3 regions of the Phyllobacterium sp. 22552 genome follow, and region 3 is predicted to be linked to each of the others. Evidence: predicted binding sites of a transcription regulator. Region 3 holds the regulator's gene; each other region holds the start of a gene.

Evidence for each region. The regulator LexA, encoded in region 3, represses DNA repair genes until DNA is damaged. The targets are predictions, from matches to a motif close to TGTTCNNNNTGTGTTCNG.
Region 1: a site for LexA is predicted at 7,360-7,377, ahead of ACTJI9_RS07150 (PA0069 family radical SAM protein). Genes of this name have one in related genera too.
Region 2: a site for LexA is predicted at 4,334-4,351, ahead of ACTJI9_RS16445 (ATP-dependent helicase). Genes of this name have one in related genera too.

What each region holds. Positions count from the first base shown of each region.
Region 1 is NZ_JBQENG010000002.1:605,162-615,010, forward strand. Features, by position in the region: gene ACTJI9_RS07105 (tetratricopeptide repeat protein) at 1-1,759, opposite strand, end outside; gene ACTJI9_RS07110 (polyprenyl synthetase family protein) at 1,895-2,911, opposite strand; gene ACTJI9_RS07115 (putative signal transducing protein) at 3,171-3,392, shown strand; gene ACTJI9_RS07120 (methyltransferase) at 3,396-4,169, shown strand; gene ACTJI9_RS07125 (S49 family peptidase) at 4,241-5,098, shown strand; gene ACTJI9_RS07130 (hypothetical protein) at 5,182-5,367, shown strand; gene ACTJI9_RS07135 (4-(cytidine 5'-diphospho)-2-C-methyl-D-erythritol kinase) at 5,373-6,257, shown strand; gene moaB (molybdenum cofactor biosynthesis protein B) at 6,260-6,808, shown strand; gene ACTJI9_RS07145 (glycosyltransferase family 2 protein) at 6,805-7,341, opposite strand; gene ACTJI9_RS07150 (PA0069 family radical SAM protein) at 7,450-8,601, shown strand; gene ACTJI9_RS07155 (ribonuclease HII) at 8,722-9,381, shown strand; gene ACTJI9_RS07160 (F0F1 ATP synthase subunit B) at 9,781-9,849, opposite strand, start outside.
Region 2 is NZ_JBQENG010000007.1:12,467-22,315, forward strand. Features, by position in the region: gene ACTJI9_RS16430 (ABC transporter permease subunit) at 1-211, shown strand, start outside; gene ACTJI9_RS16435 (ABC transporter substrate-binding protein) at 279-1,217, shown strand; gene ACTJI9_RS16440 (sugar phosphate isomerase/epimerase family protein) at 1,297-2,196, shown strand; gene ACTJI9_RS16445 (ATP-dependent helicase) at 2,233-4,302, opposite strand; gene ACTJI9_RS16450 (MFS transporter) at 4,415-5,566, opposite strand; gene ACTJI9_RS16455 (Lrp/AsnC family transcriptional regulator) at 5,714-6,208, shown strand; gene ACTJI9_RS16460 (hypothetical protein) at 6,273-6,731, shown strand; gene ACTJI9_RS16465 (Crp/Fnr family transcriptional regulator) at 6,874-7,593, opposite strand; gene ACTJI9_RS16470 (DUF6894 family protein) at 7,687-7,944, shown strand; gene ACTJI9_RS16475 (putative bifunctional diguanylate cyclase/phosphodiesterase) at 8,142-9,849, opposite strand, start outside.
Region 3 is NZ_JBQENG010000006.1:205,780-215,628, forward strand. Features, by position in the region: gene ACTJI9_RS15680 (ABC transporter substrate-binding protein) at 1-1,231, opposite strand, end outside; gene ACTJI9_RS15685 (substrate-binding domain-containing protein) at 1,516-2,538, shown strand; gene lexA (transcriptional repressor LexA) at 2,691-3,407, shown strand; gene ACTJI9_RS15695 (ComEC/Rec2 family competence protein) at 3,515-5,956, opposite strand; gene gltX (glutamate--tRNA ligase) at 6,068-7,495, shown strand; gene gltA (citrate synthase) at 7,641-8,933, shown strand; gene lpxB (lipid-A-disaccharide synthase) at 8,991-9,849, opposite strand, start outside.

The sequences.
Region 1 (9,849 bases), on a different contig from region 3:
GTGGCTCAGGTACCTGAACGCCGTTCTTTGCCACACCGGGATTCTTTTCTTCTGGAAGTCCGTTTTTCAGCTTTTCCTCGATCTTGACCAGATCTTCAGGCTCAGGCTTGGAATCGCGCGCATGCGCCCATTGGAAAGTCGCCTCAAGCTTGCGGCCCGCACGCCAGTAAGCATCACCAAGGTGATCATTGATTGTAGCATCTTCGGCGCGCAGTTTTACTGCCTGCTCAAGCTGAGTGACGGCTTCATCGTACCGGCCCAAACGATAATAGGCCCAGCCCAATGAATCGACGATATAGCCGTCCTGTGGCCTTGCTGCTACGGCTTTCTTGATCAAATCCAGCCCCTGTTCGAGCTTGATATTCATATCAATCCACGAATATCCAAGATAGTTCAGGACCTGTGGCTGATCGGGGTAGAGTTCCAGCGCTTTCAGGAAATTCGGCTCCGCCTTGTCCCATTCCTTCAGGCGCTCATAGGAAATTCCACGCTGATAGAAGATCGTCCAGTCATTTCGGGTAGGCTGCTTTAAAACGGCAACGGCCTTGTCGTAGGTTTCAGCTGCCTGCTTGAAATTTTTATCCTGGGCATAAATGCTGCCAATAGCCAGATATGTACGCATGTCTTCCGGATTGCTTTCAAGCAAAACACCAAGATGCTTGATAGCTTCGTCATTTCGTTTCAGAACGGCGAGATTAATCGCAAGCTGCATTTCGGCATCGCGCCTATAGGCGGAATCCTTGGCAATTTTGCCAAAATACTCGATTGCTTTCTCCGGCTGTTCAAGCTTCGCACTCAGATCACCCAATTGATAAAGGGTAGCATCATGGTCCGGGCGAAGTGGCAGGGACATTTGCAGATATAATTTCGAAAAGGCTTCCGCGCCACCATTATCAATTGCTGTCGCAACGACATATAATACCTCGGATGCCCCCTGTTGCGGGGTCTCAATCAGAGGTTTGATCGTTTTTGCGCTCGCTATCTGCTTGGCAAATTCGACAAGAACCATGCGTCCCGACAGAACATCAATTGCTTCCTTGACCAGTGCTTCAGCGCCTGGCTTGTCACCATTGCGAATTTTGAACGAAGCATATGCCTCGACCAAGCGCTCATACGTGTCAGGAGCAGCAGCTATATTGGCCTTGTTGTCCAGGGCGCTTTGATAAAACTCTGCCGCCTTTTTCTTCTGACCCGCCATGTCCGCAATCAGCGCCGAACTATAGGCCTTGAAAAGCGTGAAGCCTTCCGGCCCCTTCAACTTGTCAATCATTGCCAAAGCCTCGTTGGGCTTGCCGGCACCGGCTTTGGCAAAAGCTGCAATCAGTCCAGTCACCATACGATCCAGATCAGACTGGAGCGACAGCATCATCAATGTTTCGACCTGGCGGTATTGTTTCTTGTTGAGAGCATCAATTCCAAGCGCCAAACGCGAGAAACGCTCTATTTCAGGCACAGCCTTCAACTCGGCAGCCAGCGGCAATGCTTCTTTGAACTGGCCGTTCGTCAAAAGAACAAGCAGGAGGCTTTGACGCAGCTCCGTATTTTTGGGATCATAGGTCAGTGCCTGCCGATAAAACGCTATGGCGCTATCAAAATCATTGTCGCGCTCTGCAGTCCGAGCTGAAAGAAAAGCGCCCGACAGGTTTCCGGTATTTATGACTGGCGTCTGTGTCGTGGTCGCTGCTGCCGGGATCGCACCGCCTATCATGGCAGCCAGTGTAGCTCCTACAATCGAGCCGAGCATTTTACTGCGCTGCATGACAAATCCCTCTTTACTGCCTAATTTGAAACGATACTGCGAATCCTCAAGGGAACCATGGCCTTTTTACGGTTTTCGCTCAAGTTTTCCTAAAGACTAGCACGGGGTTAGCTTGCACCCCTCATCTGACGGGCTTCAATTTACCCGGCTGATGCAGAAATCGATTACCTCCAGCAAGGCATCCTTCTGCGGCGAGTGGTCCAGCGGAGCCAACGCGTCACGTGCTATTCCGCCAAAGTGCCTTGCTCGCTGGATCGTGTCGCTCAATGCACCATAGCGGGTCATCAAGCCCTTTGCTTTTTCCAAGCCCTTGTCGTCATTAACGCCGTTTTCAAGCGCTTCCTTCCAGAATTGCCGCTCTTCCGAGCTGCCCCGACGATAGGTAAGGACGACTGGAAGCGTGATCTTGCCCTCACGGAAATCATCGCCGGTATTCTTGCCTAGATCTTTGGCATTGCCACCATAATCCAACGCGTCGTCGACAAGCTGAAAGGCAAGTCCGAGATTGAGGCCATATGAACGTAGCGCCTGCCGATCGGTCTTCGACGCAGCGGCAATTATCGGCCCCACTTCCGCAGCAGCAGAGAAGAGCGCCGCAGTCTTCGCTTTGATGACGGCAAGATATTCGTCTTCAGTCGTTTCAAGGTTTTTTGCCGCCGAAAGCTGCATCACTTCGCCTTCAGCAATGACCGATGCAGAGGTAGCGAGCACATCCAGTGCTTCCAGCGAACCAACTTCCACCATCATTTTAAAGGCTTGACCAAGCAGGAAGTCGCCAACGAGAACGCTTGCCTGATTGCCCCAGATCATTCGCGCAGTACTTTTTCCACGGCGCAGATCGCTCTCATCCACCACGTCGTCGTGAAGCAGCGTAGCGGTATGCATGAATTCAACGCTGGTCGCCAGCTTCACATGGCCATCGCCCTCATAGCCGAACATACGTGCGGCAGCCAGTGTGATCATTGGGCGCAAACGCTTGCCACCTGAGGAAATCAGGTGATTGGCAACTTCCGGGATCATTTCAACATCAGATCCTGCTTTAGACAAAATCAGTTCATTGACCCGCCCCATATCCGCCTTGGTCAAATCGACCAGGGGCTGAACCGACCCAGAACTGCTTTTCTTCTCTTCAAGACTGACAACAACGCCCAAAATGAAACTCCTACTGTCTTGGCCTTGCGCCTGATTCCGAGGACCAGATTTGATCTTCAGAAAGGATTGCGAGCCAAATCAAAATATCACTACGCCCGGTAAAATCTTGCAAGATGCGCGGCGCTGCAATGCGGCGACACCTTATTTTGACTGCCTATAACCCGCAAGCGGCGAATTGGCGCGCAGAATTGGTACAGGCCACAAATTCGTGATAAAGCCAGTGGCCCTTCTCCCCATCCCTTTCGAAACGGTAGTTCAGATGATCGAAATAATGCGCCTCAACGACCCTGTTCTGATTTCATTCGTCGAATCATTATTGAAAGATGCACAGATCAAATATTTTATCGCTGATGCCAATATGAGCGTACTTGAAGGGTCGCTTGGTGTTCTCGCCCGGCGCGTGATGGTCGATTCAGAATTTGAAAAAGAGGCGCGCCAGTTGCTGACAGACGCGGGAATCGAGCAGGAGCTTCGCGGCTAGTTCATGTCTGTTCTGGATATTCCTCATACGATCGACGCTTTCCATCGCGGTCGTTTCCGCCTCATTCAACCCTCTGCCAAAGGTCATCGCTCCGGCGTAGATGCCATGGTGTTGGCGAGCGTAGTGCCCAATGAATTCAGCGGTCGTATCGCAGATCTGGGTGCCGGGGCTGGGGCTGCTGGTCTTGCGGTTCTTTCCCGCTGCGGCAAAGCCAGTGCAACTCTTATCGAGCGATCCGAACTCATGGCGCAGTGCGCCCGCTTGTCTCTGGCTTTACCAGAGAACCACCTGTTCTCAGGCCGGTGCGATATTGTTCAGGCTGATGTAACAGCTATGGGCAAAACGCGCATGGCTGCCGGAATCCATGACAACTTTTTCGATTTTGCCATCATGAATCCGCCTTTCAACGAGGCAAAGGACCGCGCAACGCCGGATGCTTTGAAAGCGGAAGCTCATGTCATGACAGATGGTATGCTGGAAAAATGGATTAAAACCGCCGCTTCCATCGTCAAACCCGGCGGATCAATCGCCATTATCGCGCGGCCAGCGTCCATGCTTGACCTGCTGACAGCTTTGCAAAGGCGCTTTGGCGGGCTCATTATCGTTCCTGTCCAGCCCAGACCTCAAGAGGCCGCGATCAGGATCATCATCAAAGGGGTAAAGGGCAGCCGCGCGGGGCTTACCTTTCATCCTCCCTTGGTGATGCACCATGAAACCGGCAATGATTTCACCGAGCGCGCAATAGCGATCAATAACGGAGTCGCTTCGCTGTTTTAGACTTTGGGACCATTGTGATTTTCTCTGCACCGCTTACATGGTCTTGAGATGAGCACGTAAAGGAGACCCGCTTGGCTCGATTTATCCGCAAGTTATTGCCCCGCCGTTGGCGCCCAGACCATATCGAAATCCCAGTGGTACGCTTGCATGGCGCGATCATGGCGGGAAGCAGCCGCTTTCGTAATGACCTGTCGCTCAGTTCTACAGCCGGCATGCTTGAAGAAGCCTTTAGCGATAAAGATGCTCCAGCCGTTGCGATTTCGATCAATTCTCCCGGCGGCTCGCCTGTTCAGTCGCGACTGATCTATCGGCGTATTCGTGATCTGGCGGCGGAAAAGAACAAGAAGGTTCATGTTTTCGTTGAGGATGTCGCAGCCTCCGGCGGTTACATGATTGCAGTTGCGGGCGACGAGATCATCGCTGACCCCTCATCCATCGTCGGCTCGATCGGCGTTGTTTCGGCAAGTTTTGGCTTTACCGAATTGATCAAGAAAATTGGCGTCGAGCGGCGTGTTCATACCGCCGGTTCGAACAAGTCAACCCTCGACCCGTTCAAGCCGGAAAACAAGCAGGATATTGAGCATCTCAAAGCGCTGCAATTAGAGATTCACGAGACCTTTATCAATCTGGTAAGGGAACGGCGCGGTGAAAAGCTCAGTGACAATCCAGACCTGTTTACAGGGCTGTTCTGGACAGGGATACGCGGATTGGAACTTGGCCTGATTGACGGGTTGGGCGATATGCGATCACATTTGCAATCTCAATATGGCCCTAAGACCAAACTCAAACTTATAGCCCCGCCACGGGGATTGTTTGGTCGCAAACTCCCTTCTGCTGAAATCGGATTTGGTGGAATAGGGGCGGGTTTTGCCGAAGGCATTGTCAATGCTGCAGAAGAACGGGCGCTTTGGTCACGTTTTGGCCTTTAACCTTGTGTGTATTTTGGCAAGAGCGACGCACCGTGTTATGATTACGAAAATATCGGTGCCTGTCATTTTCGGGGTCTAGGACGATGCCACAACTCATCTTTTTTCTGCTTATCGGTATTGCCGCCTATTACGGCTATCGTTCGTTCAAACGCGAAGCCCAGCGTGTATCAAAGCGTGTTCGCGAAGCGGAAAAAGAAGTCCAGAACCGCTCTCAAGGCACTTTGGTTCAGGATCCGGAAACTGGTGAATACCGCTTGCGTAAAGACTGACCGAGATGCTCGACAGTCTTGATCAAGCGATCAGCCTGATTGCGCCTGCCAAGATCAATCTGGCACTGCATATTACCGGCCAACGGGACGATGGATATCATCTCCTGGATACATTGGTGGTTTTTGCAGGTTATGGTGACCGAATAAGCATCGCACGCAGCAGCGCGGATTCATTTCGCATAACAGGACCTTATGGACATTCCTTACCTGCCGACGCTTCCAATCTTGTTTTAAAAGCCCGGGACAGGCTGCGTGCAGAATTTCCGGACCGGGCTTTTCCTGTTTCAATCGAACTGGAAAAACACTTGCCCATCGCCTCTGGTGTTGGCGGTGGCTCAAGCGATGCTGCTTCAACCTTGAAAGCGCTGGTCTCGCTCTGGAACATCAATATTGATCCTGTCGATCTCAATAATATTGGGTTGGCAATGGGCGCAGACCTGCCCATGTGCCTGCATGGAAGGCCCTTGATTGCCCGCGGTATCGGCGAAGAACTGGAGGCGGTCACAGCTATCCCGCGCCTGCCAATGGTTCTGGTCAACAATGGCGCCGCCGTGTCGACGCCACAGGTCTTTGGCGCCTTGAAAAAGCGAAACAATCCGGGATTGCCCAACTTGCCAAGGTTCGGCAGCGTGAACGATGTCTGCGCCTATCTTGAACAGACGGACAATCATTTGTATGCTGCCACGGTCGAACTGCTCCCCATTATTGGCGACACCATGGACGCGCTATATTCTACATCGCCGCGTCTGGCCCGAATGTCAGGTTCGGGCGCTACCTGCTTTGCGATTTATGACACCGATGAGGCCGCATCTGCTGCCGCATCTCTGATAAGCAATGCCTATCCATTGTGGTTTGTGGTCAAGACAGATAGCGGCGAAGGAGAAAACTGACCTTGGCCGACAATTCATCCCGCACTTTCGTTTCGGTCAAAATCGCTGTCCTTACGGTGTCAGACACACGCTCACTTGATGATGATAAATCGGGCAAAATGCTTGCCGAGCGCATCACAGCGGCAGGCCATATATTGGCGGCCAGAGACATTGTGACAGACGATGTTACAAAAATTCGTGAGCGTGTCATTTCCTGGTCAAAGGATGACGAGATTGACGTCATCATCACCACAGGAGGCACGGGTTTCACTGGCCGCGACGTGACACCGGAAGCACTCGAGCCCATATTCGAAAAGCGGATGGACGGATTTTCTACCATTTTTCACAGGGTTTCCTATGACAAAATCGGCACGTCCACGATTCAGTCACGAGCAACGGGTGGAGTGTTAAACGCCACTTTCGTCTTTGTGCTGCCGGGATCTCCCGGCGCATGCAAGGATGCCTGGGATAATATTCTGCAATACCAGCTCGATTATCGTCACATGCCCTGTAATTTTGTCGAGATCATGCCTCGGCTCGATGAACATTTGAAACGCGGTGGTAAGAGCTAAGCTGCTGGAATGATTTCCGCGCGTAAACGTTTCATCGCCAAACCACGGGCCAGATCAGCCGCCTTCTTTTCCGGCTTCAATAAGGCCATTGCCTGCCGCTTGGAGATCAACAGGCCATCGGCAATGGGGCTGCGTTTTGAAAATAGCCTGTTAAACAGCGGCTTACGGTGAACATGGGAGCAAGAGAAGCAGGCCGGGCCTTGTGAGCGCTCGACGTGAACAGCGACCGGCTCAATCCATCCATCGAGCAATCTTGCTCCGGGTTCCACCAGCAAAAACCATTCACTGCGTGCCCGCCGGAACCCATCAATCAATGTCTGGTCCTGCAGAAAGATACAGCCAGCGGCATCAGCCACGCGGTGGGTCTGATCCGACGATCCGTAATCGACAATAATCACGTCGCTGAGAAGCCCTTCGACGGCTCCACCGACCAGCCCGGCAAGGGTTCTGGCTAACAATTCGTCTGAATTATGGGTTTCAATCAGGACGGAAATCATACCTAGCCAATATATCAATGTGACTAGAATTTCCATCCATCCTTTTACCTAAATTGTTCTTGATTTGTTCTCATTATTTGATAGGAATAGATTCACGCTCGAAGGTGCCACCGAATCGGTACCACCCTGGCAGGGAGAACGCAGATGAACATTGTAGTGCAGGCGGATAAGGCTGCTTTCGGAAGCGGCCGAGCACAACATGCCAACGCATTGATTGAAGATGCTGGTTTGCGCATAGACAGCGAACGCAGACGCGGCCGGGGCGCGGGTATGAATCCCACTGGCCGTTTCGAGGCGGAAAGCCGCCATGTCTATGATGATGGTTGGGAAACAATTGAAGATCTACCACCATTCAAGACTGAGGTACAACTCGAAAAGCCCCGGACAATCATCACACGCAATGACTCGCCTGATATAAGTTTCGACAGGTCAATCAACCCTTATCGCGGTTGCGAACATGGTTGCATCTATTGCTTTGCCCGCCCGACACATAGCTATATGGGATTGTCCGCCGGACTTGATTTTGAATCAAAACTCTTTGCCAAGCCTGATGCAGCAAAGATGCTGGACAGGGAATTGTCCAAGCCAGGTTATACTGCAAAGACAATCGCCATCGGCACAAATACCGATCCCTATCAGCCCATCGAGAAGAAATGGCGCATTATGCGCGATATTCTTCAGGTTCTGGAGGCGCATCAACATCCCGTTGGAATCGTTACAAAATCCGCGTTGGTTATGCGGGATCAGGACATTCTGGCGCGCATGGCTGAGAAGGGCCTCGCCAAGGTTTGTCTTTCAGTGACGACCCTTGATGGAAAGCTGGCGCGCACGATGGAGCCCCGGGCTTCAACGCCTACGCGCAGACTGCAAGCCCTGCGCAGTCTTTCCGATGCAGGCGTGCCTGTTGGTGTCATGGTGGCTCCCGTCATTCCCGGGTTGAACGATCATGAGATCGAACGGATTCTCGATAGTGCCCGTGCCATGGGTGCGCTGGAAGCTGGATATGTTCTGCTTCGTTTGCCGCTTGAGGTCAGCCCGCTTTTCAAGGAGTGGCTGCTTCGAAATTATCCCGATCGCTACCGGCATGTGCTTTCGCTTGTTCGTTCCATGCGCGATGGCAAGGATTATGATGCCGAATGGGGCAAGCGCATGCGGGGTGATGGCCCCTATGCCTGGCAGATCGGGCGGCGTTTTGAAATTGCTGCAAAGCGGCTCGGAATCAACATTAACAAGAGACGCCTGCGCACCGACCTGTTCGAGCCAACGCCCGGAAACGAGCAGTTATCCTTGTTTTAGACACGCTCTTCCATCAGGTGCGATCCCCATCCCCGCCTGATGGTTACCCTGGGTAGCTTTGCCCCATCTGCTACCCGGGGACTTGCAGAGAATCAGGACGGATGCGAGAGTCGCCGCAAGATGTCTCGATTACGTTCTGATTCTCTGCTGCTTTCCTTGCCCGCTGACAAGCCCGACTTTGCCAGTGAAAAGAAGCTCATGCGCTCCGGTGTCCAGTTTGTGGCCGGTATTGACGAGGCAGGCAGAGGGCCTCTGGCAGGGCCAGTCGTTGCGGCTGCGGTCATTCTTGATCCAAAGAAAATTCCTGATGGTCTTGATGATTCAAAGCGTCTGACGGCAAAACGCCGTGAAGAACTGTTTGATATCATTACCAAAACTGCCTTAGCGTGCTCTATTTCCAGCATTTCGGCGCCAGCAATTGATGCGACTAATATCCTGAAGGCTTCGCTTGAAGCCATGCGCCGTGCGACACGCGGTCTTACGATTATTCCTCACCATGCGCTGATTGATGGCCGGGATGTCGCTCCCGGGCTGCCCTGCCCTGCAACGGCGATGATCAAAGGAGATCAACGCTCCGTTTCCATTGCCGCGGCATCCATACTTGCCAAGGTAACGCGAGACAGAATGATGAGCCAGACTGGCAAATATTATCCTCTCTATGGATTGGAATCCCATGCGGGTTACGGAACTGAAATCCATCGCAACGCGATGGAGGCACACGGTCCTGTCGTCGGCTTGCACCGCTTCAGTTTCTCGCCTTTGAAAGAACGGCAAGCCTAGAGCAAGCTCTGTTTCCCTGCCGGAGGGATTCGCGGACAAGGTCGAGGGGTTCAGCGAGGCCGATGTTTATCCATGGGACGAGGGTGAGGCCCGATGGATAAAGCACGTTTCGCTCACACCAGAGCAGCAGAAATGCTCTAACTCCATCCCCCCACAATTCCCGATATAGATCGGGTTTTTACATGCCGGGAATCGCTTAGTTCAACCGCATGCTACTAAACTGCAATTTGCACTTGCAATTTTTCGGCAAAAATCCGTGTTTTTTGGGAATTATTCTGATTTTTTCTCGATATTTCGCTCATCGTAACGAAATTTGGTTTGCATATCGAGCATTATGCTTCGCACAAAAAAAGCCGCTCAAAGGCGGCTTTACTAAAATTCGTTTGTATAATCTGCTTTTTAGTTCAACCGGGATTTGACTTCCGAAAGCGATGTTTTGAAGAGATCGGCAGATGTTTTGGCATCCAC
Region 2 (9,849 bases), on a different contig from region 3:
CGCGGCAGTCATTCTGGGGGGGACCAGCTTCGTTGGAGGGGTCGGCTCGATCTGGGGAACTCTCGTAGGCGCTCTCATTATCGCGGTCCTTTCTAACGGGCTGATCTTGGTAGGCGTCTCGGACATTTGGCAGTACATCATAAAAGGCCTTGTCATCATTGTCGCGGTCGGTCTCGACCGGTACCGACTGAAAGGATTGAGCCGCACCTGACGTGTGGTCCACCAAACCCGGCTGGCCGGGCAACAAGACGCTGGGAGCGTCATAAATGGAGGAAAAAATGAAAATTATCTCGAAATTGCTTATGGGAACAGCGCTTGCTGCTTCGCTTGTCATGCCTGCTGCGGCCAAGGACTTGCAAAAGATCGGTATTTCGGTCGGCCTTCTAGGAAATCCATTCTTTGTAGCGACGATCAAGGGCATTGAAGATCGCGCCAAACAGATCAACCCAAGCGTACAGGTAACGTCTGTTTCGGCGGATTATGATCTTAACAAGCAGGTCTCGCAGATGGACAGCTTTGTTGCCGCTGGCGTGGACATCATCATGCTGAATGCAGTGGATGCCAAGGCAATTGCACCAGCGGTGAAAAAGGCTCAGGCAGCAGGAGTCATTGTTGCTGCATTCGATGTGTCGGCTCCCGGCGCCGATGTTACTGTCATGACCAATAATATAAAAGCCGGCGAGGAAGCCTGTCAGTACATTGTAGATCAGCTCAAAGGAAAGGGCGATGTCGTGATCATCAACGGTCCGGCTTCGTCTTCAATCATAGATCGGGTTCAAGGCTGTAAGAGTGTTTTGGCAAAGAACCCGGAAATTAAAATCCTGTCGGACGATCAAAATGCCCAGGGTTCCCGCGATGGTGGCCTTGCCGTCATGCAGGGACTTCTTACACGATTTGACAAGATCGATGCCGTTTTTGCAATCAATGATCCGACGGCAATCGGCGCAGAATTGGCTGCAAAGCAGCTGAATCGCAGCGAATTCTTCCTCACCGCCGTCGACGGTGCGCCGGATATTGAGAAGTCTCTCGCCAGTGGAAAGTCGATGATCAAGGCTTCGGCCTCCCAGGATCCTTATGTTATGGCCGGCGATTCCCTCAAGATGGCGGTTGATTTGATGAACGGAAACAAACCTGCCGAAACGACAGTTCTTCTCGATCCCAAGTTGATTACTGCCGATAATATAAAGGAATACAAAGGTTGGACTGCCGCTCGGTAGAGTTTTTCGTGAAGACCTGTCCGCGATAATGATGCGGGCAGGTCTTTTTTAACCCTTCTCAATTGCCAGAAAGTCTTCCATGTCAAAAATCGGTGTTCACTCATTCGTTTGGAGCGCAGGCTCATCTAAAGGCGATCTGGAAAACGCGCTCAACCGAACGCATGAACTGGGCTATAAGCTGATCGAATTTTCATATCTTGATCCAAGACAGGTCGATGTAAAGTGGCTGGCCGGGCGCATTCAAGACCTTGGGCTCGATGTAGCGATCAGTATGGGTTTGCCGCCTGATGGCGATATATCAAGTTCCGATATGGCCATCGTTGGCAATGGAACGGATATTCTGGACAAGGCGATTGCTCTTGTCCGCGACTTGGGCGGATCGAAGCTTGCGGGAATATTGACTTCAGCGCATGGGAAGCAAGAACATGCTTTGACAAAACGGGGCTGGGATAACAGCGTTACGGCGCTTTCAAAAGTCGCCGACCATGCGAAAGCAGCAGGCGTGACGCTCAATCTCGAGATCGTAAATCGTTTCGAGAGCAATATGCTCAATACAGCAGCTCAAGGTCTGGCTTATATTCACGACACCGGTGCATCGAATGTCTTGTTGCATTTGGATACATTCCACATGAACATTGAGGAAGCTGATGTCGGATTAGCTATCCGGCATGCTGCCGAGAAAATTGGATACATTCATATTGGTGAAAGTCATCGCGGCTATCTTGGCACCGGCAGCATCGATTTCGGCGCTATCTTTGATTCATTGATCGCAATTGGCTGGGACGATTACCTAACTTTTGAGTCCTTTTCCACGACGATAGTTGATGAAAATCTGTCACTTAAGACCGCAATCTGGCGTAACCTTTGGGATGATAATTTGGCCCTTGCAAAACATGCTCGCCAATTCATTGAACTTGGAATGGAAACCGCGCGACTCAAGGCAGATTTGGTAAGACAAGCACATTTGCCGATTGAGTGACAGCCTGACTGTGTGGCCAAAGGCTCGGTGAGGGAACTAACTCCACATAGCACGCATGCGTGAACCTACATCAACCCGAACGCCACGGGCCCCAGTTTCCCTCGCGTTCTCAGGGCGTGCAATCGGCCATGAACAGCACTCGAAATATTGCAGTAGAGTGGCTGGAATGAACCGTGTGCGGGAAGCGTAAACATGCCGATCGCCTTTGGCGTTCTGGCCATGCGTGAAAAACCGCTGAGGGGTGACAAGGTGCAAGCTATCCTTTGCTCTTGTCATGGCGACGTAGAGCAGGCGCCTCTCTTCCTCGATCTCTGCAGTTGAGCCGGTACCAAGGTCGGACGGCACGCAGCCGTCTACCACATTGAGCAGATAAACCGATTTCCATTCTTGTCCCTTGGCTGAATGGATCGTCGATAGGATGAGATAATCCTCATCCAGCAATGGGACGCCAGATTGATCGCTTGTCGCGTCCGGCGGATCAAGAGTGAGTTCAGTCAGAAATCTCTCTCGCGAAGGATAGCCGCTGGCAATTTGCTCAAGCTGAAGAATATCAGCCTGGCGCATTTGCGCATCTTCGTGAATACGCTCCAGATGCGGTTCGTACCAACGCCGGACCAACTCAATCTCGGCAGGCCAGCCCATCCTTCTGGCGCTGAGTTGTTGAACGGTCGAAACGAAGTCCGACCAATTGTCACCGGCGCGCGGAGGTGCCGGATGCTGGGTGAGGGCACTTAATGGGTCCGCATCTATCGCCATGTCTTCAAGTGCGCGCTGTGCCGAAGCAGGACCAACGCCTGGAAGTATCTGCATGAGGCGGAATCCGGCAACACGATCACGCGGGTTTTGCGCAAAGCGAAGCATGGCCAATACGTCTTTAACATGGGCGCTGTCGAGAAACTTCAATCCACCAAATTTGACGAAAGGAATGTTGCGCCGGGTCAGTTCAACTTCCAAGGGTCCGCTGTGATGTGAAGTACGGAACAACACCGCTTGCTGTTTCAAAGTTGTTCCGGTTTCCCGGGTCTCCAATATCTGCTCGACGATGTAATTTGCCTGCTCGTTTTCATCGCGCACAGAGACGAGTCTCGGCCTTTCCGCAGACTGTCGCTCCGTCCAGAGATTTTTTGTGAAGCGTTCGGATGCCAGATCAATCACGCCGTTTGCCGCACTCAGGATCGGCTGTGTGGAGCGGTAATTGCGGTCAAGTGTGATGACATCCGCCGGTGGAGTGAATGAGCTTGGAAAGTCGAGGATATTGCGAATGGTAGCAGCGCGGAACGAATAAATAGATTGCGCGTCATCACCGACTACCGTCAGACCGCGTCCTCCGGGCTTCAAGGCCAACAGAATGGTTGATTGTAGGCGATTGGTATCTTGATATTCGTCGACGAGGACGTGATCAAAGCGGCCACCAATATCTTCTGCAAGCAGCGGATCGCAAACGGTCTGCGCCCAATAGAGGAGTAGATCGTCATAGTCGAGAATGTTCTGTGCTTGCTTGGCTTCGACATAACCGGCAAAAAGCTGGCGAAGTTCTGTCTCCCACATGGCGCACCAAGGGAAAACATCCTTTAGAACCTCGTTGAGTGGGCGTTCAGAATTGACGACGCGAGAATAGATCGCAAGGCAAGTTCCTTTGGTCGGAAAGCGGGTTTCGGTTTTGGAGAAACCAAGTTCGTGCCGGACCAGATTTATGAGATCGGCCGAATCTTCCCGGTCGTGGATAGTAAAGTTCGGGTCAAGCCCAATCTGTTCGGCATAGTCACGTAAAAGCCGTGCGCCTATCCCGTGAAATGTTCCCGCCCAATCCAAGGCGTCAGTCATGATCGAGGACTTTTGCCCAAGCACCTGCGTACAGATACGGCCGACCCGTTTGGACATCTCAGCGGACGCACGTCTCGAGAATGTCATCATAAGGATACGGCGAGGATCGGCACCATTTACAATGAGGTGTGCAACCCTGTGTGCCAGCGTATTGGTTTTTCCCGATCCCGCTCCCGCAATGATAAGAAGCGGTCCGCCAGTCTGACCATCGGGTAGTCCGATACCAAATTCTACGGCCTTGCGTTGTGCAACGTTCAACTTATCAAGATGCGCAACACTCATCGAAAAACTGGTTCCTATTTCTGATTCTGCTTGGAACAAAGATAGAACATAACACTCGTTTGCTCAATACTCAAGGCGGTGCAGAGACATACGCCAGCCGTTCCCGCTGCAATTAGTTCGGGCTCTGCATATAGGCCGCGCAGAGCGAAAAAACGCTTGCGAGCAAGCTGAGCAAGCCCCCGCATAGAGTAATGTAAACAAAGCCCTCGGCCGCGTAGACTTTACCCATGACGATAGTCCCAGCGAACAGTGCAAGGTAGGTTACCGCGCTATTGAGACCCATTATTGCCCCACGTTGTGAAGGTTCCAGGGCCGTTAGTCGCATAATCAGCACGTTCAGGCCGAAGTGATTTGCGAGCCCCCAGATTGCCATGACGGCAAGAACCCCGGTGTAGGTGCCTGATACGAGCGACATCACGGCGTAAACCACAGCGACCATCAGAAAGATTAAGGGGAGCAAAACGCGACGGCCACTATAGGCGTCAACATAACGGTCCAGAAATACGGCGCTTCCAAAACCGATCCCGTAGAAGATCGCCGCAAGCCCGGTGGCTCGCACAGGATATTCCAGGTTCACATGCAAGTGATCGCCGACATAAGCATAGACGCCGTAAAAAGCCGCCATGAAACACCCACAGGCTGCCAGAAGCGGCAGTACGCCTTTGATCGTCAAAGCGGTGATTGGCGTTCTTGATGCAACACCCTTGCGCTGTGTTTCATGCTGCCCGTTCACCGATAATCCCGCTCCAGCAATGAGAGCCGCTGCGGCGATTGCGATGTAAAATGCACGCCAGCCAAGACCGTCAGCGATCAACGTCGAAAGGGGTACACCCGCCACCATGCTGATCGTCCAACCCGTGAGTACGATACCAATCGTGCGCCCTTCATGTCCGGGCGAAGCAACGACGGCAGCAAGAGTATAAATTGCGGGCAGGGCGACACCGGCCGATATGCCGACGAGAAACTGAGAAATCGTCAGGACGACTGCGCCTTGAGCCACACCACTGCTGATAAAACCGATCGCCATTATCAACATGACATAGGCAAGCGTTCTACGAGGGCCCGCCCGATCTATCAGTTGCCCCAGAGCGATGGCCCCCAACGCGGTTCCAAGCCCAAAGGCAGCCGATGCCAGCATAATGTCCTGAACTTCTACGTCGAACCCATCGGCAATTGCCGGCGCAATCGGACCCAGTGCAAGTGAATTTGAGCCGATCAGACCAATGCATCCCGTCAGGGCCCAGACTATTGCGGGAACCGACATTGATGAAATTTCGCTTGTTACGTGATTATCATTCTGCATAAGCTCACAATATTCGAATGTTATTCGGCGGCAACCAGGGAGTTTACGGTCGTGAAAAAAACAGATGGTATTCTGCACCATAAAGGGGAGGCGCATAGGGCAGACCCAATGGACAGAAAATTGTTAGGTCAACTGGTGGGGGATGCGACCCTCAGCTATGCTGAACTTGGACAGAGAGTTGGCCTTTCGGCCCCGGCGGCACATGAGCGTGTCAAACGCTTGCGGCAGCGGGGAGCGATCAAAAGCGTCTCAACACTGATAGACCCCGCAAGTGTAGAAAAATCGCTTCTGGCGTTTGTCCATGTGGACACAACAGGCTGGGGGAAAACACCGACCTTGCTGGCAATAAGCCAGTACCCGGAAGTGGAGGAAATCCATTCGGTAGCGGGCGACGCGTGCATGCTACTCAAGGTTCGCACGAACGGGACTCAAGCTCTTGAACATTTGCTGGCGCAACTGTACGCAACGCCAGGTGTGAAGGCGACGCGAAGCTATGTCGTGCTGTCGACCTATCTCGAGCGGCCCGTACAAGCCGAAACAACGCAGGAGTGGCCGGTGATCGACTTCACGCGGGAACAGGCTGACGCCAAAAATCTTCTTTAGGCTGGAAGCTTGGGGAACGAAAACTCTGCCAGCTCGTTCCAACGACAACTCAGGGAGGTTCCCAATGTCAAATGAAGATGGATCCGGAGGCAATCCTGCTTTCGATAAGAGCAGCCCGACATCCTTCGGACAATCCGTAGAAAGTGAAGCGCAGATTGCCGATGCTGCGAGCCGCTCGTCCGGCCTTGTTGGCAAAGGCGAAAGACTTCACGTCTATAGGGTTGTGCCGACCGCCTCACCTGACGATCCCCGATGGGAGAACTCGCCGTTTCAAGGAGAGGTCGTGGTGGCTGCACGGACCAGTGGCGATGCAAGAATTGTAGCCGCGGGCCGCGAGCTTGATTTTATGGAAGTCGATGCGGCACCTGCCGATGATGTTACCACTTTCAATGCAAGTGCCTTCCGCGATGACAAGCTCTATACGGTCATCGAGATTGAAAGCGGTAGAACCGATCTGACGCGAGGGGTCATTGTTGGCGATATCAGCGTTGATAATATCCGGCCTATGCGGTCCTTAGACTGATCGGTGGTTTATAGTCGGTTTTCTGCGCTCACCTGCGGCACATCGCGCGTGTTCATTAAAGAGATGCGGGGACCAAGAAGGGGCTTCCTCTATGTGCCAGCGTACTTGAATGATCCTGTTTGAAGGCAGACCCCCTCTGGAACTAGCGTGGTTCGACACTTAAGTTGAGATAAAGAGGACTGAAATCGGCATACTCTTTAAGACGTTCCCAATCGAGAATAGTCACGATCTTACCCGCCCATTTGAAGAGATTTTCCCGCCGTAACATTTGCAGGCTTTTGTTCAGATGGACCACTGATATGCCCATCACATCTGACAGCTCGGCTTGTGTGAGAGGAAAGCTAAACGAATTATCCCGTGTCTGGCCCACCACTTGCAGACGGATGAAAAGCTCGCAAATCAAATGGGCGAGATGTATTTTCTTGGGTCGCCGTCCCATTCCCACGATCCACTCCCGGTGAATAGAGCCATCGATAAGGGTTTGCAGCCACAGCAAACGCGTGAGATGGGGAAACCTCTCGGTAACCATGATGATATCGTTGTGATCGAAAAGAGCTATGCGGCAAGGTGTGAGTGCAACAATGCCATGATCCATAACCTTCAAAGGAAAGGCATGAAGGTCCACAAAATCGCCGGGAACATGCAGAGATGTAATTTGCCTACTCCCATTTTCAAGTACCTTGTAGCGAGCAGCAAAGCCCTCCACCAGAAGTGTACTATACCTCGGACGGCTTCCTTCGACGACAAGATCCTCATCCGCGGAAAAATTCTTGTCCTGGGTTATCATTGATTGCAGCAATGACTTTTCCGCAACTGATACGACATCGTGACTCTCAAGTTTCAGTAGCAAGGATTCAATCAAAGAAACGTACTCCAGAGGGCGTGTTGAAATTTTATCGGCACCTGTAGGAACCTAATCCTTCAAAGAGGCTTATGTTCCAGAAGAGGAAAAAGCATGAGCCGATATTACTTCGATTTGGACAATGGCGACGGCAGGACCCGCGATGATGAAGGGGTGGAACTTCCTGACAATGCCGGCGCCATTAAAGAAGCTTCAAGGATTGTAACCGACCTGGCACGTGACGAACTGGTGGAATGCGGCAATGGTAGAATTTGGCTTACAATCAGAAAATCGGATGGCAATGTGCTGGCGGTGGCCAGCCTGCTATTCGACACGAAATTTATCGAATTTCAGCCAGCTGGTGAAAGCTGAGCAGTACTCAACTCCATCGCTGAATGCACCCAGGTCATCCAATAAAGCCTCGGTTTCACCTGAGTGATTCTTTCGCGACACCGTCAGACCGGGGAGACAGTTCGCCGGACATCCGATCTGTGGATTTCAAAGCGGTAGAGTTACCGACAGCCTCCCGGCTGGCTTGCCTGTGCGGAGGGTTTTATTGCAGCAGCACCTCATGCCGGCGCCAGCCCTGATTTGGATTGTTGGTTCTGGAGCAGTTTGCCTATTTCGGTGGAAGATACTGCTTCACTGAATAGATGACCTTGCACTTCGTCACAATGATTTTCACGCAGAAATGTCAGCTGCTCGTGGGTCTCAACCCCTTCTGCGATCACTTTCATGTTGAGCTTTTGCGCAAGCGATATGACGGCTGCGGTAATCGTTTTGTCATCGTCATCCTCAACCAAATTTCGTAAAAACGACCTATCTATTTTCAACCGTGAAACCGGGAGGCTTTTTAAGGCACTTAAGTTTGAATATCCCGTACCAAAATCGTCAATGGCAAAACTGACACCGACTTTGCGCAGTTCCTCCATTGTGGCAATTACTTCGTTGACGTCCCGCATTACCAAACTCTCAGTAAGCTCAAGTTCAAGGCACTTGGCATCTAATTCTGTTTCGCCCAATGCGTGCATGACACGGCTCGTCCAATTCTGATCGTGAAACTGACGAGCCGAGACATTGACGCACATGGTAATTGGTTCAAACCCGGCGTCCTGCCATCTTTTGTTCTGCTTGCACGCTTCGTAAAGAACCCACTCGCCAAGCGGCACAATAAGCCCCGTTTCTTCTGCCAACGGAATAAATTCGTTGGGATTTATCAGTCCCAATTGCGGATGATTCCACCGGACCAAGGCTTCCACAGCGAATATGCGTCCGAATTCCAGTTCCACTTGAGGTTGATACAAAAGGTGAAACTCGGATTGAGCAATGCCTCGGCGAATTCCGTCGTGGAGGGCTAACCTTTCATGGGCTTTTATATTAAGTTCCGGCGTGAAAAAGCGAAATCCGTCCCGCCCTGCTTCCTTTGCCTTATACATGGCAATATCCGCATTTGCGATCAAGGTTTCAGCATCTGTTCCATCTTGGGGATAGGTGGCGATACCTATGCTGCAAGTGATGTGGAACTCTCGGCCTCTGATAATCATTGGCTCCAGGATCGCTGCTCGGATTTTGTGCATTGCGGCAGCAATCGCGTCGGTGTTTTCCGGTAGATCTGTCAACAGGATAACAAATTCGTCGCCGCCCATACGCACTGCCGCGTCCGTCGGCCGTATACAATTCTCCATACGTCGGGCAACCGTCTTTAAAAGTTCATCGCCTGCAGTGTGGCCGAGGCTATCGTTGACGAACTTGAAATTATCCAAATCGACGAAAAGGACCGAGACCCATGGGTTGTGCCGTTTCGTCTGTAACATTGCCTGCGTGAGGCGATCCGTCAGGAGAATACGATTTGGCAAACCAGTCAGCATATCGTGGTAAGCCATATGGCGGATCTTATCCTCGGCATGTTTCCGTTCGATCGCAATTGCTGCGATTCTGGTCGCGATTTGTGTCAGGTTGATCTCTGCCGGCTCCGGATGGCGTACTCCGGCCGAGTAAAGTGCGAACGTGCCAAGGACGATGCCACCGTGAGACAATACTGGAGCCGACCAGCAGGATTTCAGACCATGACGGGAAGCCAGATCGCGGTAATTCTTCCAAAGTGGATTACTGGCGATGTCAGCAACGATCACACTTTCGCCAAGCCAGGCAGCAGTCCCGCACGATCCGGCACCAGGTCCAATGGGGAGACCGTCGATCGCCCGGCAATACTCTTGCGATAGCGTAGGCGCGGCTCCATGCTTGAGGTGAGTACCACCGTCGTCAAGTAACAAAATT
Region 3 (9,849 bases):
TGGCTTCAAGTACTTCAATGTTTTCAGCGGCCGTGCCATTTCCGGACAATGTGTCGTGAACAGCACTCCAGAACATTGAGGAGACTTCGTTATACTTGACCTTTGTCGGAGCAGACGGTCGTGGAACAGCCGTTTCAAAAACCGGCTTCCACAATGGGATCAAAGGCTGCGCCGCAGCGATATCCTTGTCATCGTAGAGCGATTTGATGGTCGGCAAATGAGAAATATTGATTGCCATTTCCTTTTGCTGCTTTTCATCTGCCAGGAACAAAGCAAGCTTTATGGCCTCATCCGGTGATTTGGAATATTTTGAAACAGCCACATTCCAACCGCCCAGCGTTGCGGCAGATTTCTCGCCCTCTTTTCCCACGGGCAGCGGCGCAACATCGAACTTACCTTTGACGGCGCTGTCAGCGCCTTGGCTCAATGAATAAGCGTAAGGCCAATTCCTCATGAAGACGGAATTGCCTGTCTGCCAGACCCCGCGGGACTCTTCTTCCTTATAGGCCAGCGCACCCTTTGGCGATATGGTGTCTATCCAGCCTTTGGCACGATCAATCGCAGCAACCGCCTCCGGATTATTGACCGAGATCGTACCGTCAGCCTCAACAATCTGGCCGCCGCCGGATGATTTTATCCATTCCAATGCATTACAGGTTAAACCCTCATAGGCATTTCCCTGAAACACAAATCCGAACATTCCCTTGTTTCCGGCTTGGCGCTCGCCATCCTGCACTTCCTTGGCGGTCGCAGCCATTTCATCCCAGGTCTTGGGAACCGGCTTCTTGTACTTTTCGAGCAGATCCTTGCGATAATAAAGTGCTGGCGCATCTGTGTATAATGGCAGGGCAACCAATTTGCCGTCCACTGTCTGGCTTTCAATGATCGACGGGAAATGCTGGTCGACCACGCCTTTTGCCGCTTCGGTCAGATCGAGAAATTGCTCTGATAGCTGAGGCGCCCAAACCACATCGGTCTTATAGACATCGATATCCGAGTTTCCGGCTGCAAGCCAAAGGCGATACTGACCGAAATTGTCAGAACTGCTTGATGGCATCGCCACAATGGAAACCTTGTTGCCCGTTTCTTTTTCAAAGCGGTCAAGCTGCTTGCGCAACTCGGCATTTTCATTGCCGGTCGAGCTGTAAACAATAGAAAGATTGGCTGCATAGGCACCTGAAGACAACAGCGCTGTAAGCAGGATGCCCGCAAAAACTGAACTCTTTTTCATAAATCCTCCCAGAAATATTTGATGGATCAACCCATGCCGGACGGCATTCAATCCCCAATTGACGATCCTCCTCAAGCACATCAGACAGTGAAATTAACCTATCCAAAGCGCTTTGGATAAAAGGTGTCAAAACGCAAAACGAATGTCAATAAATAGTTTATGAACGCCATTAATCAGGCAAATAAAATTGTGCAGATCATTTAAAGCGCTTTGAAGTATGATTATATTACGAAGGCAAAGACATCGAACGACGCAGATAGGAATACAGTTTTGGACCGTCCGGCATGAAGCTGAAAGAACTCGCTGAAAAGCTCAACCTCTCCCAGACGACCGTTAGCCGCGCGCTGAACGGTTATCCGGAAGTGAATGAGGCTACGCGCGAGCGCGTCAATAAAGCGGCATTGAAATTTGGCTATAGCGCAAATGCAAATGCCCGACGTCTAGCCATGGGCCGTGTCGGTGCTATCGGTCTGGTTATCCCCGCAGATTCCAGCCAGCGATTTGGGCCTCATACCGCGGAATTTCTTGCCGGCTTGGCGGAGCGCCTTTCCCGGGACGAGATTGATTTTCTGCTCAGTCCCATTGTCGATAATGACGAGATTTCGGTCTATAAGCGCCTGATTTCGAGCAAACGGGTTGATGCGATCATCGTCTCCGGACCTGTTTTGGTCGATGAGCGCGTATCCATGCTGATCGATGCAAACTTTCCCTTTGTTCTGCATGGCCGTACGAACATAGACAGGCCCCATGCCTGGCTGGATATCGACAATCAGGGCGCATTCTATCAGGCGGCAAGCCACCTCCTCGACCTTGGACATCGGCATATAGCCATGATTGACGGGTTAAGAGGGTTTACGTTCTCTGAGCATCGCGAGCTCGGATATCGCCAAGCGCTAAGCGAACGCGGCGTCGAAATCGACCCACGCTTCATCGTGCATGACTACTTCTCCGATGAAATCGGCTTTCGCGAAACACAGCGCCTGCTTTCATGCACTCCGCGACCGACAGCAATCATTGCAGGATCCATGATGACCGCTTTGGGCGTGTCACGTGCAGTTCGCAACAAGGGTTATCAGTTGGGCAAACAAGTATCGCTCATCACCCATGACGATGTCTTTCCATATCTCAATGCCAGCAACATGGTTCCATCCATGACCACCACGCGATCATCAATGCGCTCCGCCGCCACGAGAATCGCTGAAATGCTCGTGCGCGTCCTTGATGGCGAACCTGTGGACAATATTCATGAATTATGGCCCGTGGAACTCACAGTACGCCAGTCGAGCGGTCCTCCGATAAGCGGATAGGCTTATATTTTGCGTCATTCCATCTGATTTTCAGAGTAAATGGGCATATAGGGCTGGTTTATACCAGATATTAATCCTTGTGGAACACAACTGGAACATATAGTGTTTGTTCTGGTTTTGTTTTTCCGATTCCACACTTAAGGATCGCCCCTATGCTGACGCGCAAACAACATGAACTTCTGCTCTTCATACATGAACGGTTGAAGGAAACGGGCATTCCCCCTTCTTTTGATGAAATGAAGGATGCACTTGATCTCGCATCCAAATCCGGCATTCATCGCCTGATTACCGCACTGGAGGAGCGAGGATTTATTCGTCGGCTAGCAAATAGGGCACGGGCGCTGGAAGTGCTTCGCCTGCCCGACTCAATTGCGCCGGGTCTGAACGCGCAACGCAAATTTTCTCCGAGCGTTATTGAAGGCAGTTTGGGACGAAATGTTGCGCCGCCTCGCCCGCAAGCAAGCACTGCCGATATTGTTGCTGCCAACATGATCAGCATTCCTGTTATGGGACGTATCGCTGCCGGTGTGCCGATCGCTGCAATTCAAAACCAGACTCACATGCTCAATCTCCCGCCCGATATGATCGGCAGCGGTGAGCATTATGCGCTTGAGGTCAAAGGTGACTCCATGATCGAAGCGGGTATTTTTGACGGCGACACTGTTGTTATCAAGCGCGGAGATACCGCGAGCCCCGGTGAAATCGTTGTGGCACTCGTGGATGATGAAGAAGCAACCTTGAAGCGTTTTCGCCGAAAAGGTGCATCCATTGCTCTCGAAGCAGCAAACCCCGCCTATGAAACCCGCATCTTTGGACCGGACCGCGTTCAGGTACAGGGCAAGCTGGTCGGTCTGATACGCAGATATTGATGGCGTTTATACTTCGCTGGACGGTGTGCTTTTATTCGTAGGCTCCATTCGAACAGCCACAGAATAGCAGCTAGCGAAAAATGTTTGGGACTACCATAAACGCCGAACTACATTTTATTGCTTGTATCCGGTGGTTTCTTGGATAGTTGCCGCTCTTCAAGATTGCGCGCGGCGCGGGAATAGATGCGGTAATTATTCCAAGGGCGATTGGGCGTGCCAATCGCATACTTTATATCAACCGAATTCAGGCGTTGAGAAAGCTCTTGTTTTGCCAAATCGGTGCCAACTGGTGTGGAATCGGCTTTGACAGAGTCAGATTGTGGAGCATCAAACCTGATCTCCGCAGCGCCTTTGAGCGCCAGCATTTGCGATGAAAGCAACAATTTTCCAGCATTTGGACAATTTGGAGCCTTCGCGGCAAAAGCCAAAATGATGATATCCCCTTCTAGGCATGCATCTGCTGTTCTTGTTGCATCATCGGTATAGGCAACGATTAATCCTCCTGGCTCCCGGGCAGTGCAAAGCTTATCGGCACATTCGAATTGAGCGCCGCTTGCAACCTCGCCTTTCATTGCCGGCTTAATGATCTGCCCGGCCCTATACCCCAACTGCCAATTATCGAGGCTGAAGGCGCTGCCTGCTTGTTTATTGATCGCCAGATGGTCGTCGTCCGTTCTTAACGCGACCAGTTTTCCGTCTTCTGAGACCATAATCGCAGGATAGGATGCCCGTCCCGTCAAACCAATTGCCAATGCTACCAATGGCAAGGCAAGCAGGCGCAACCACGTTGAAAGAAATAGAAGAAGCAAAAGCCCTATCGCCATAAGAATAAGCGAAGTTTCGGACATCAGCCCAAGATTTCCACTTGGTGAATGCGACGCTACGGCTTTTGCTATGGCGATAACAATCTCGATGCCCCATCCCATGATTTTAAACGGAAGCCAATCGAGGTCAAAAGGCATGGCGAGCAGGCCAAGCACTGCGAAGGGCATCACGAGAATTGAGACAATTGGTAGCGCCAAGGCATTTCCGACAAGGCCAAAAGGAGCGGTATTATTGAAATGATAGGCAGCAAAGATCGAGCTTGCTCCGCCAGCAACCAGCGAGGTCATGGCAATGCCGCCAATATAGGCCGTTGCTTTTGATGGAAACAACCATATGCCGGCCTTGGCACTTGTCTGTTTCCGTAGGCCTCGTCTCAAATGGTAGCGTGACCACCAGCTATAGAAAGCTATAAGGGCAGCAGTTGCTGAATAGGACATCTGGAAACTTGGTCCGAGAATTTCATGAGGTGAAACCGCAATTGTAATTGAGGCGGCAATTGCGAGATTACGCATGGATATCGCCGCGCGATCAACGGTCATTGCAAGCAACATGACTGCCAGCATCACAAAGCTGCGTTGTGCGGCAACGTCGGCGCCTGAAAGCAGAAGATAGAATGCCGAGCCAAACAGGGCGATGACAGCCGCGAGTTTCTTGACGGGATAGCGGGCCGATGCACTTGGAAAGAATGCGAATACAGCGCGCAGCGAACCTATGCTGATTGCAGCCACCAATGCCATATGGAAGCCGGATATGGACAAAATATGTGACAAGCCGCTGCGGCGCATGGCATTGTTGGTCTCCTCGCTTATGCCGTCGCGCTGCCCTGTCACCAGCGATGTAGCAATATCGCCCGGCTCCCCTTTAATGCTTTTCAATATGCGATGGGTGAGTTGCTGGCGAATATTGCTAATTGTCAGGAATGCCGCTGCTGCTATTCCGGCCTTTGGCACGACATCGGCTTTTTGAGGCAGGCCCAGCAAAAAGCCGTTGGCTCCAATGCCGCGATAATAATTGTTAAAGGCAAAATCGTAATTGGCTGGCCGAACCGGGCCCGATTGCGGACGCAGATGGACCAGTGCTTTGAGTCCATCGCCAATGCTCAAATCTCGCGGCAAATGACGTGCAGAAACCGCAATACGCTCCGGTCCATAACGCAATGAAGGACGTTCGGTGCCTATGACGTCAAGGATCACCCGCCATCCTCCGTTTGCATCCTTTGCCAATGCTGAAATACGCCCCGTCACCCGGGTCGTCACTTCAGACCCAAGCATAGGCGTCGCTGCTCTGTTGGTTTCCAGCTTTGCGCAAACCATGCCCGCCGTGATTGCCATGAAGCCGAGACAGACCATCCTTATCGAAGGTCTGTTGTGTGCCAGCAGATAAAATCCGACAAGCAGCGTGATTCCCAGGATCATCGGGCTTAGTCTTGGCTCTCCGCTTGCGCCGAAATAAAGGATAGCTCCAGTTCCAGCGAACACCGGCAAAAACAAGAATTTCGCGCCTCGCGCAATCTCGTCGTTGATTGCCGCCGGAATTCCATGGGCAATGGCTTGCAGCTTACCTTCGACTGACCGTTTGAATACGGCGACGCGGCCATTCGAGCCAACGCCATAATGATCGATCGTTCCGGTGCCAGACGTTTTGACAAGCGGCTGCCCAAGACTTTCCGGTTGAAACCAGAAAAGCCTTTCGCTCGTTTTCTCGTCGGTTGACGGTTCGGCCATTGATCCCCATTTCTGCCAATGCCCTTGCACGACAGCACCGCTATGGTACATCAACGCCAAATCAATTCGATTGGACGTTCGACTAATAGACCGAACTGCCCTGGAGACCCTATGTCATCTTCTGTCGTTACCCGTTTCGCTCCCTCGCCCACCGGCTTTCTGCACATTGGCGGCGCCCGTACAGCCCTGTTTAACTGGCTTTACGCCAAGCATACTGGCGGGAAAATGTTATTGCGCATTGAGGATACTGATCGCGAGCGTTCGTCCGAAGCAGCTGTAACCGCCATACTTGATGGATTGAAATGGCTTGGTCTTGATTGGGATGGCGAGGTTGTCTCCCAATTTGATCGTGCTCCGCGCCATCGCGACGTAGCTGAAGAACTGGTTACCAAGGGCAAAGCCTATTATTGCTATGCATCACAGGCCGAACTGGAGGAAATGCGTGAAAAGGCCCGTGCCGAAGGCCGCCCGCCCCGCTATGATGGCCGTTGGCGCGACCGCGATCCGAAGGAAGCCCCTGCTGGCGTGAAGCCCGTCATTCGTATCAAAGCACCCCAAGAGGGTGAAACCTTGGTGCGCGATCAGGTGCAAGGCGATGTGCGCTTTCCCAATAAAGACCTTGATGATTTCATTATCCTTCGCTCGGATGGCAACCCGACCTATATGCATGCGGTCGTCGTCGACGATCACGATATGGGCGTCACGCACATTATCCGTGGCGATGATCATTTGACCAATGCGGCACGGCAAACTGTTATTTATAACGCAATGGACTGGGCCGTGCCTGTCATGGGCCATATTCCGCTCATCCATGGCGCAGACGGTGCAAAACTCTCCAAGCGCCACGGTGCGCTCGGCGTTGAAGCCTATCGTGCCATGGGATATTTGCCAGCAGCTCTGCGGAACTATCTCGTACGGTTAGGCTGGAGCCACGGCGATGACGAGATCATGTCCGATGCGCAAATGATCGAATGGTTCGAAATATCCGACATTAATCGCGGCGCATCACGCTTTGATTTCCAGAAACTCGAGGCGATTAACGGTCACTATATGCGAATTTCCAGCGATGCCGATCTGGTAATGGCCATGATCGACATTTTGCCGGAGATCGAAGGTGGGGCTGACATAATTTCCCGCTTGAATGATACAACCAGGGCACAGCTTCTCGCCGCCATGCCCGGCTTGAAAGAGCGCGCCAAGACACTTGTGGAACTTGCCGACAGTGCCAAATATCTGTTTGCTGAACGACCGCTCCCGCTTGACGAAAAAGCCTCCACCCTGCTCAATGAGGAAGGTTTGACCGTCCTTCGAGGCGTATTGCCCGATTTGGCTGCAGTTAGTGATTGGAACGCCGAAGCTCTTGATGCAGCTGTTCGTGTTCATGCTGAAAAAACCGGCCTGAAACTCGGAAAGATCGCTCAGCCACTACGTGCCGCACTGACGGGAAAGGCAACGTCTCCGGGAGTTTTTGACGTATTGGCTGTGCTGGGCCGGGATGAATCACTCGGTCGGATAGAGGATCAGTTAAAAGCGCAATAGTGAGGCGCTTTTCATCGAATTTTGCATTGCAACATTATGCCTTTCGGGTACGGTGCACTGCCTGCAAAAATCACGGAAATAACCTCATTTGAGGAAGGTGCTTTTGCGCTGGTTCAGCGCAAGTCAAAGCAAGAAAGGAACGGCAATGTCTGAGAACAGCGTAAACATCGATCTCAATGGTCACGCATTCGCTTTACCCATAAAAAAGGGGACCATCGGACCGGATGTCGTAGACATTGGGACTCTATACAAGAACACTGGCGCATTCACGTATGATCCGGGCTTCACCTCGACAGCGTCTTGCGAGTCGCAAATTACCTATATTGATGGCGACGAGGGTGTACTGCTCCATCGCGGCTATCCAATTGAACAACTCGCCGAACATGGCGATTTTCTGGAAGCTTGCTATTTGCTGCTTTACGGCGAACTGCCGACAAAGAGCCAGAAGGCTGATTTTGATTTTCGCGTAACGCGCCACACGATGGTGCACGAGCAAATGTCGCGCTTTTTCAGCGGCTTCCGCCGCGATGCGCATCCAATGGCAGTCATGGTCGGCTGCGTAGGCGCCCTATCGGCTTTCTACCACGACTCAACAGATATTTCCGATCCGCATCAGCGCATGGTCGCATCGATCCGCATGATTGCAAAAATTCCGACGCTGGCCGCCATGGCCTATAAATATCATATCGGTCAGCCCTTCGTTTACCCGAAGAACAATCTCGATTTCGCAACCAACTTCCTGCACATGTGTTTTGCAGTGCCTTGCGAAGATTACGTTCCAAATCCCGTGCTTGCCCGTGCAATGGATCGCATCTTCATTTTGCATGCTGACCACGAGCAGAATGCCTCGACATCGACAGTCCGCCTTGCAGGCTCGTCGGGCGCAAATCCGTTTGCTTGTATTGCAGCGGGCATCGCCTGCCTTTGGGGTCCAGCCCATGGCGGAGCCAACGAGGCTGCGCTGACCATGCTTGGTGAAATTGGCACTGTTGATCGTATTCCTGAATATATTGCCCGCGCCAAGGATAAGAACGACCCGTTCCGCCTGATGGGCTTTGGCCACCGCGTCTATAAAAACTATGACCCGCGCGCCAAGATCATGCAGCAGACCACCCGTGAGGTTCTGGCAGAACTGGGCATCAAGGATGATCCTTTGCTCGACGTTGCAATGGAGCTTGAACGGATTGCGCTAACTGATGAATATTTCATCGAAAAGAAGCTCTATCCAAACGTCGATTTCTATTCCGGGATCACATTGAAGGCGCTCGGCTTCCCCACCACCATGTTCACAGTGCTGTTTGCTGTTGCACGTACTGTTGGCTGGATTGCCCAGTGGAAAGAGATGATCGAAGATCCACTTCAGAAGATTGGCCGTCCACGCCAGCTTTATACTGGCGCAACGCAGCGTGATTATGTGAGCGTTGAAAATCGCAAATAAATAAAGACAAAGAAAAAGGCGCCAGATGGCGCCTTTTTCTTGAGTTATGAGCGACAATTATCGCTTTGCAACCTCAAGAACTTTTTCAGCGGCAATTTCGCCGGCAGGCCGATCCGTTTGCATCAATCGGCTGATCTTGTCGAAACTCTCAAGCTGAGCGTCACGCCGCAGACCTGGCATCAGCAATTGCTCAACTTGGCGGGCAAGCGATCCTGCGCGCACGAATATATTGAAATATTCAGGCACAGCAGGTTCATCGGCTATGATATTGGGAAGCGCGGCGCTCCATATTTTGATACGTGGCGCAAGAAAAGTGCGCGCTAGCCAATCCGCCTTGTAGGAAAGTACGGTTGGTATGCGAGCCAGCGCCAATTCAAGCGATACCGTGCCCGACGCGGCAAGCGCTGCATCTGCTTGCGAAAAAGCGCGCAACCGCTCGGCTTCACCAACAACAATATTCGGGCGGACCGTCCAGTTTGCCGTTAATTCACGAACCATTGCCTCAACCCGGGGCAATGTCGGTATAGTGACATTTATGCGATTGCCCCGGCTCACCAGCAATCCTGCCGTTTCACCGAATACATCAATCAGACTGGCGATTTCTGACCTTCGCGAACCCGGCAGAATCAGGAGATTCTTGATATCTCGATCGCCAAGTCCCGCATCTCGTGCCCGGTTTTTTTCGGCTGCTTCCAGCAGCGGCACATAAGAAACCAGCCTATGCCCGACATAGGTGGATGGTGGGCCGTCCAAATCCTTTAATGCCTGTACTTCAAAAGGCAAAATAACCAGAACGTGATCTATATACGAGCGCATTGCCTTCGCACGCTCAGGACGCCAAGCCCATACGGATGGGCTGATGTAATTAACGATGGGGATGGATGGATCAGCGGCCCTCACCTTGCGTGCCACGCGG